One region of the Superficieibacter sp. genome, then DNA from elsewhere that is predicted to be linked to it. Evidence: predicted binding sites of a transcription regulator. Region 1 holds the regulator's gene; the other holds the start of a gene.
What was found. The regulator Fur, encoded in region 1, represses iron uptake genes when iron is present. The targets are predictions, from matches to a motif close to ATAATAATGAGAACNACTATCAA.

Region 1 (4,430 bases):
TACAAGATGCGTTTAATTATGTGCGCTTCGTCATAATCCTGCATTTTACCCTTCTAAAAGTGTTGATAATTCGCGTCGCGAAAAATACTCTTTATGCCATCAGTCCGCCCACTTTTAGCGTGCTGCCTTGTAATTTTATTTTTTTATCGCCGCGTTAGTCGGCGTTTTTAAAGTCAAAGAGGATGAACTTATGCGTACGTTCAGTGGCAAACGTAGTACGCTGGCGCTGGCTATTGCCGGTGTCACCGCAATGTCTGGTTTTATGGCCGCATCGCAGGCCAGAGCTGAAGGGTTTATTGACGATTCCACCTTAACTGGCGGGATCTACTACTGGCAACGTGAGCGTGATCGTAAAGACGTCACCGACGAAGACAAATATAAAACCAACCTTTCGCACTCCACCTGGAACGCCAATCTTGATTTCCAGTCCGGTTATATCGCCGATATGTTCGGCGTTGATGTTGCCGCTTTTACCGCCATTGAAATGGCCGAAAACGGAGACAGCGCTCACCCGAACGAAATAGCGTTCTCTAAAAGTAATAAAGCCTATGACGAAAATTGGTCTGGCGATAAAAGCGGGATAAGCCTGTATAAAGCGGCGGCAAAATTCAAATACGGTCCGGCCTGGGCGCGGGCGGGTTATATTCAGCCAACCGGTCAGACGCTGCTGGCTCCACACTGGAGCTTTATGCCCGGCACCTATCAGGGGGCAGAAGCGGGGGCAAACTTTGACTACGGCGAAACCGGCGCGCTGAGCTTCTCGTATATGTGGACCAACGAGTACAAATCGCCGTGGCATCTGGAGATGGACAAATTCTACCAGAACGACCAGAAGACCAACGTCGATTACCTGCACTCCCTGGGCGCAAAATACGATTTCAAAAATAATTTTGTGCTGGAAGCGGCCTTTGGTCAGGCGGAAGGGTACATCGATCAGTATTTTGCCAAAGCCAGCTATAAAATCGATCTGGGCGGCAATCCGTTTACCACCAGCTATCAGTTCTACGGCACGCGCGATAAAGCCGATGACCATACCATTAACGATCTCTATGATGGCACGGCGTGGCTTCAGGCGCTGACCTTCGGTTATAAAGTGGCGGAAGTGGTGGATTTACGTCTGGAAGGCACCTGGGTGAAAGCGGACGGTCAGCAGGGCTACTTCCTGCAACGTATGACGCCGACTTACGCGTCTTCCAACGGTCGCCTTGATATCTGGTGGGATAACCGCTCTGACTTTAACGCCAACGATGAAAAAGCGGTGTTCTTCGGCGCGATGTACGATCTGAAAAACTGGGATCTGCCAGGCTTCGCGGTAGGCGCGTCTTATGTCTATGCCTGGGATGCTAAACCGTCCACCTGGCAGAGCAACCCCGACGCTTACTACGATAAAGACAGAAGCATCGAAGAGTCTTCGTACAGCCTGGATGCGGTCTATACCCTTCAGGACGGTCGGGCAAAAGGCACGATGTTCAAACTGCACTTTACCGAGTATGACAACCATTCTGACATTCCGAGCTATTCCGGCGGCTACGGCAACATCTTCCAGGATGAGCGCGACGTCAAATTTATGGTCATCGCCCCGTTTACCATCTTCTGACCGTCAGATGTGATGATAAAAAAACCAGCCGGATGGCTGGTTTTTTGTTTATTTGCTTACGCCGTCGTGAGCGTTGTCATCTTCCCGACAGTCGCCTTCCGCACAGTGCCCGTACAGGTAAAGGCTGTGGTTGGTAAGACGGATGCCGTGTTTCGAAGCAATCTCACGCTGGCGGGATTCAATAGAATCATCGCTGAATTCGATAACCTTGCCGCAGTCGAGGCAGATCAGGTGATCGTGGTGATGCTGCTGGGTCAGTTCAAAAACGGATTTGCCGCCTTCGAAATTATGGCGAGTCACAATGCCGGCATCGTCAAACTGGTTCAGTACCCGGTAGACGGTGGCCAGGCCAATCTCTTCGCCCATGTCAATGAGGCGTTTGTATAAATCTTCCGCACTGACGTGATGGTTGTCAGGCTCCTGAAGCACTTCCAGAATTTTTAACCGGGGAAGCGTGACTTTCAGGCCTGCCTTCTTTAATGCGGTATTGTTGTCAGTCATGCGGAATCTGTCCTGTTGCTATAAGATTCACTTCCTGGCAAGGAAGTATTTACAGAGAGTGCAACTGTCGTAACGCCTCTCATTATAGAACTGCGATGCCTGATTGAAAACTGCAAGTATCAGACAAAGTTAGCGTTTAAAACGAGGCACGGCCTGCAAAGTGGCGCACTGACCTCGTTAAATCAGTGGCTATTGTACAGGTATGTACTGAAAAGTTAAAAAAATGTAGCAATTATTTTGATTGCTTAAAACTATTAACAAGGCGCAGCCGCCGCTGCGCCTTTAATCATCAGGCGTTGATGATGTCTTTCAGGTGCAATTCTTCAGAAATCTGTTTTACCCACTGCTCTACGCGTTCAGCAGTCAGTTCTGGCTGGCGGTCTTCGTCAATCGCCAGGCCCACAAAGTGGTCGTCATCGACAAGACCTTTCGATGCTTCAAAATGGTAGCCAGCGGTCGGCCAGTGACCGACGATGGTCGCGCCGCGCGGTTCGATGATATCGCGGATGGTGCCTAACGCGTCGCAGAAGTATTCCGCGTAGTCTTCCTGATCGCCGCAACCAAACAGCGCTACCAGCTTACCGTTGAAGTCTACCTCTTCCAGCGTCGGGAAGAAGTCATCCCAGTCACACTGTGCTTCACCATAGTACCAGGTCGGGATGCCCAGCAGCAGAATGTCGTAACCGGCAAGGTCTTCTTTGCTGCTTTTGGCAATGTCATGCACATCGGCAACGTCCTTACCCAACTGCTTTTGAATCATCTTCGCGATATTTTCAGTGTTGCCTGTATCGCTGCCGAAAAAGATGCCTGTGATTGCCATGAGTGAAATAACCTCTTGATACTTATTGATATGGTGGTGGCGGATTGCACACGGATAAAGGCAATCATAGCAGAACAGAGAAGTACCCGGAAATAGCAATCGCGTCCGACTGCACTCTCTGCTACATGAAAGGGGATTCTGGACGACTTTTCAGACAATATCCTGCCCGCGCAGATGCGCAAGCTGAAGGAGCAACATTTCTTCGATCAGTTCACTGCGGCTGATTTCACGGGCTTCCGCCAGTTCGTTCAGCGCATCCACGGCATCGGCGTTAAGTTTTAACTCAACCCGCTTCAGGCCGCGCACTTTGTCACGCTTAAGCTGATTACGCTTATTGATGCGCAACTGTTCGTCACGCGAGAGGGGACTGGTTTTGGGTCTTCCCGGGCGACGCTCATTCGCGAACAGATCTATTGTCGTACGGTCCGTTTGTTCTTTTGCCATGATTCAGAGTGACTTCGGGGGAAACGAGCAGCCGGGCCTTTGCCCGGTTGAGTAGCGCGCCATCATACATCAGTGCAGCAGGCACGCCAACGTCCGCAAGCAATCTGGCGTACGGACGTTGGATTTTTAATCACTGCTGCTCGTTCAGATAGCGGCGGATGGCCCGCAGCACCGCGTCCGGTTTTTCAGCGTGCACCCAATGACCGGCTCCGGCAATGACGTGCGCTTTGGCCTGCGGGAATTGCGCCAGCAGCGCATCGCGGTATTCAGCGGTGACGTATGGCGAATTACCGCCGGGAACGAACAGCGCCGGGCGATCCCACGCCGGAACCGTTTCCCAGCCGACGATATGTGGATATTGCTCCCACAGTACCGGCACGTTAAAGCGCCATTCGCCGTCAACGAACGATTTCAGTAAAAACTGGATCACGCCTTCTTCAGCAATAATGTCGCGCATGACCGTCGCGGCCTGCTGGCGCGTGGTGCTGGCGGCAGCGGTGACGGCGTTAATGGCGGCAAAGATTTCATCATGGCGGCGGACCGCATAATTGACCGGGGCGATATCCAGCGCCACCAGGCCGTCAATGCGATCTTTTGCCAGCGCGGTCAGCGCCATTACCGCTTTGCCGCCCATCGAGTGACCAATAAAGGTGGCTTTATCAATAGATAAGTCGTCGAGCGTATCAAGCAGATCTTGCGCCATCGCCGGATAGTTCATTTCAGGCGAACGCGGGGAAAGGCCGTGGTTGCGCATATCGACCTGAACGACGTCATAGTCGCTCACCAGATCGCGGGCGAGAATGCCGAGATTATCCAGGCTACCAAACAGGCCGTGAACCAGAACCACCGGTGAAGAGGTAGTCGAATTTTGTGCAGATAGCGTGCGAGTGTTTAATTTCATGGTAAAGATCTTTTTTTCGCTCTGGCAGGTTAGGGTATCATGGTGAACATTCTGCCGCCCGGCTGCAAGCGTTCAGAAGTTTCCTGACTTTTGCGGTCATCCTGGCCTGACGCTATCCGCAGTTGAGATTTGACCTTATAATCTCAATAACTTGTACTCTTAATTAT
Region 2 (4,430 bases), on a different contig from region 1:
CGGCGATGCGGGTAGGTTACGAAAGCGCTTCGCAATTCAGTCGGGAATTTAAGCGCTATTTTGGCATGACGCCGGGTGAGGACGCGGCGAGGATCAGAACGTTACAGGGCGTGTAATCGCCCCGGTTTAGCGGGGCGGCGGGCGATCAGGCGTTACAGTATTTCTTTTTGACCACCACGATAATGGTGCCAAGCAGCCCGGCGACCAGCAGGAAAATCGGCAGGACCATCAGGAAGGTCATGACCTGATCTTCATGACGCTTGACGAAGGGGATCATGCTGAGCGCGTAGCCGAAGCTGGTGACGACCAGCACCCACAGCAGCGCACTTAACCAGTTAAAAAACTGAAAGCGGCGGTTGGACAGGCCGGAAATGCCCGCCATTGTCGGCAGCAGCGTACGCACGAAAGCCAGGAAACGCCCCGCCAGCAACGCCAGCAGGCCGTGCCGGTCAAACATGCAGGTTGCCCGCTGGTGGTATTTTTCGGGAAGCTGCGACAGCCAACCTTTGACCACGCGGGTATTGCCCAGCCAGCGCCCCTGCGCGTAGCTTAGCCAGCAGCCAAGACTGGCTGCGGTGGTCAGAATGACAACGGTGGGAACAAAACCCATGACGTCGCGGGCGATCAGCGCGCCCGCCAGTAAAAGCAGGCTGTCGCCCGGTAAGAAAGACGCAGGCAGGAGGCCGTTTTCCAGAAACAGCGTGGCGAACATAACCAGATAAACAACACCAATAACGTGCGGATTCGCCAGAGCAGCGAAATCATGCTGCCAGAGTGCGGCGACGATATTATGAATAACAGCCATGAACTTTCCCGTGAAACTGCATCTATTCGACGATTGTATCTTTTACTGCCCCGGGACACCTTGATCCCGGACGCAACATTACAGACTTTTCCACTTTTGAAGTACGAAAAGATGTGCTTCTGGTCGCCTGTCCGCGTCATCTTCCAGGTCACGAGCGCTTACGCGACCGGAGTGATTTTGCGTTTATTATGACACGATACGGGAAAAACCGGCTGCTAAATCGGCAAGAAGATCGTCAACATTCTCTAAACCAATATGAACACGGATCAGCGTACCGTCAAAGTCCACTTCGCCGTCGGGACGAATGGCGGCAATGTGCTCCGGCTGGTTGGCGAGGATCAGCGATTCATAGCCGCCCCACGAGTAGGCCATGCTGAACAGCGTGAAGTTGTCGAGGTACTCCGCCAGCTCCGCGTCGTTAAGTCGCTTTTTCAGCACGAACGAGAACAGGCCGCTGCTACCGGTGAAATCGCGTTTCCAGAATTCATGGCCTTTGCTGCCGGGCAGGGCAGGGTGATTCACCTGCTCAACCTGCGGATGAATGGCCAGCCATTCGGCAATTTTCAGGCTGCTTTCATGATGCTGACGCAGGCGAACGCCCAGCGTGCGCAGACCACGGCTGGTCATGTAGGCGGTGTCCGCATCCACCATCTGCCCCATCAGGTAGGCGTTCTCGCGCAGTTGATCCCAGCAGCGGGCGTTGGCGACGGCAGTGCCGACCATCGCATCGGAATGCCCAATCAGGTATTTCGTGCCCGCCTGAATGGAGATATCAATGCCGAAATCCAGCGCCTTAAACAGAATGCCCGCCGCCCAGGTGTTGTCGATCATAATGATGGCATCAGGCGCTACACGCCTGACCGCGCTCACAATCGCCGGAACGTCATGCACTTCCATGGTGATCGAGCCGGGGGATTCCAGAAAAACCACTTTAGTGTTGGGGCGCACCAGATCGGCAATTTTTGCGCCGATTGTTGGATCGAACCAGCCAGTGGTGACGCCCAGTTTACCGAGAATTTTCGTGGCAAAGTCCTGCGTCGGTTCATAGGCACTGTTTGTAATAAGGATATGATCGCCCTGTTCGACAAACGCCAGAATGCTGTTTGCTACCGCCGCCGCACCGCAGGGAAACAGCGCGCAGCCCGCGCCGCCTTCCAGTTCACACATCGCTTCCTGAAGCGAAAAATGGGTCAGCGTTCCGCGACGACCATAAAAGAGTTCGCCCTTCGCCCGGTTGCGGGTGGCCTGTTTTTTTGCCGCCACGCTGTCGAATACCAGCGACGAGGCGCGCTGAATGACGCTGTTTACCGATCCCTGGGTGTATTTTTTGCTGCGCCCTGCATTCACCAGGGCCGTATCAATGTGCTTCTCTGCCATAGTCGCTCAACCTGCTTTTATCCATCTGGATGTCTAAATTAACACGATTGATGCATTATGCACCCGCGCGCAGGTGCATTCAGTAGAAAAATTTCCCGGAATTCGACTTAAGACTTTTTTACTGCGTAAGCGCAAGGAAAATGAGCGGAATTTGCGGCAGTATGTAAATACTAATGAGAACTACTATCAATTCGATGATGTTTTGATATTATTATGCTCAGATTTGTGACCTGGGTCCTGGAGATTAAGAGTGGGTAATAATTTGATGCAGACGGATCTCTCCGTTCTGGGCATGTATCAACATGCTGACATCGTGGTTAAAATTGTGATGATTGGTCTGCTTCTGGCGTCGGTTGTCACCTGGGCTATTTTCTTCAGCAAAAGCGTGGAAATGCTGGCGCATAAGCGTCGTATTAAGCGCGAACAGCAGCAGCTCGCTGAAGCCCGCTCTCTGGACCAGGCCAGCGATATCGCCTCCTCCTTCCACGCCCGAAGCCTCAGCACTCGCCTGATTTATGAAGCACAGAACGAACTGGAGCTTTCCGAAGGTTCAACGGATAACGAAGGGATTAAAGAGCGCACCAGCTTCCGCCTGGAACGTCGCGTGGCGGCGTTTGGTCGCCACATGGGACGCGGCAACGGTTATCTCGCCACCATCGGCGCGATTTCCCCGTTCGTCGGCCTGTTCGGGACAGTGTGGGGGATCATGAACAGCTTTATCGGTATCGCCCAGACCCAGACCACTAACCTGGCGGTCGTTGCGCCGGGCATCGCGGAAGCGCTGCTGGCAACGGCGATTGGCCTGATTGCGGCCATTCCGGCGGTGGTGATTTACAACATTTTCGCCCGTATGATTGCCAGCTACAAAGCCTCGCTCGGTGATGTTGCCGCGCAAATTCTGCTGTTGCAGAGCCGCGATCTCGATCTCGATGCCAGCAACGTCGCGCATCCTGTGCGTACCACCCAGAAACTCCGCTTAGGGTAATGCAGCATGGCTTTGCATCTTAATGAAAATCTGGATGATAACGGTGAAATGCATGACATCAACGTCACGCCGTTTATCGACGTGATGTTGGTGCTGCTGATTATCTTCATGGTGGCCGCGCCGCTGGCGACTGTCGATGTGAAGGTGAATCTCCCGGCTTCCTCCAGCCAGCCGCAGCCGCGACCGGAAAAACCGATTTATCTTTCGGTGAAAGCAGACAACAGCATGTTCCTCGGTAACGATCCGATCACCGACGAGACGATGGTTAACACGCTGAATACCCTGACCGAAGGTAAGAAAGACACCACCATTTTCTTCCGTGCGGATAAAACCGTGGATTACGAAACGATGATGAAAGTGATGGATACACTGCACCAGGCAGGCTATCTGAAGATTGGTCTGGTAGGTGAAGAAGTGACGAAAGCGAAGTAATCGCCCTCGTCGCCTCAGTCAATGAAAGCTGGCTTCATGCCAGCTTTTTTTATGCCTAGCCTAAATGTTCCCCGCCGCATACGCCGTGCACTTCGGCAGTAACGTAGCTGGATTCATGGCTTGCCAGATAGACATAAATCGGTGCCAGCTCGGCTGGCTGCCCGGCACGCTTCATCGGCGTTTGCTGACCAAACTCCGGCAGCTTGTGCTGCGGCTGACCGCCAGAAACCTGAAGTGCTGTCCAGATTGGACCTGGCGCGACCACGTTTACCCGAATACCTTTCTCTGCAACCTGCTTGGCCAGACCACGACTGTAGTTAAGGATCGCGGCTTTAGTCGAGGCGTAGTCCAGCAGGTGCGGGCTGGGCTGGTAGGCCTGGATGGAGGAGGTGGTGATAATGCTTGCCCCCGGTTGCAGGTGCGGCAGCGCCTCCTGGGTGATCCAGAACAGCGCAAACACGTTCACCGCGTAGGTCTGCTGAAACTGTTCACTGGTCAAATCGGCGATGTCCTCAATGGCGGTCTGTTTCCCGGCGACCAGCGCCAGCACATCCAGTCCGCCGAGCGCTTCACGGGCCTTATGCACCAGCGAGCGGGCGAAAGATTCATCACTCAGGTCGCCAGGGATCAGGACCGCTTTACGGCCCGCCGCCTCAATCAGCGCTTTCACTTCCTGCGCGTCTTCTTCTTCCGCAGGCAGATAGTTGATTGCCACGTCTGCACCTTCACGTGCGTAAGCAATGGCGGCAGCGCGTCCGATACCGGAGTCACCACCTGTCACCAGTGCCTTACGCTCTTTAAGACGACCGCTTCCCACATAGCTTTTTTCAC

Region 2: the regulator Fur is predicted to act here: its motif matches at 2,350-2,372, upstream of exbB (tol-pal system-associated acyl-CoA thioesterase).

Annotation. Positions count from the first base shown of each region.
Region 1 is NZ_DAMAPU010000004.1:54,895-59,324, reverse strand. It holds gene chiP (chitoporin ChiP) at 191-1,597, shown strand; gene fur (ferric iron uptake transcriptional regulator) at 1,646-2,098, opposite strand; gene fldA (flavodoxin FldA) at 2,388-2,918, opposite strand; gene ybfE (LexA regulated protein) at 3,069-3,362, opposite strand; gene ybfF (esterase) at 3,493-4,263, opposite strand.
Region 2 is NZ_DAMAPU010000002.1:305,811-310,240, forward strand. It holds gene RT197_RS05775 (AraC family transcriptional regulator) at 1-116, shown strand, start outside; gene yghB (DedA family general envelope maintenance protein YghB) at 146-805, opposite strand; gene metC (cystathionine beta-lyase) at 992-2,182, opposite strand; gene exbB (tol-pal system-associated acyl-CoA thioesterase) at 2,433-3,167, shown strand; gene exbD (TonB system transport protein ExbD) at 3,174-3,599, shown strand; gene RT197_RS05800 (SDR family oxidoreductase) at 3,655-4,430, opposite strand, start outside.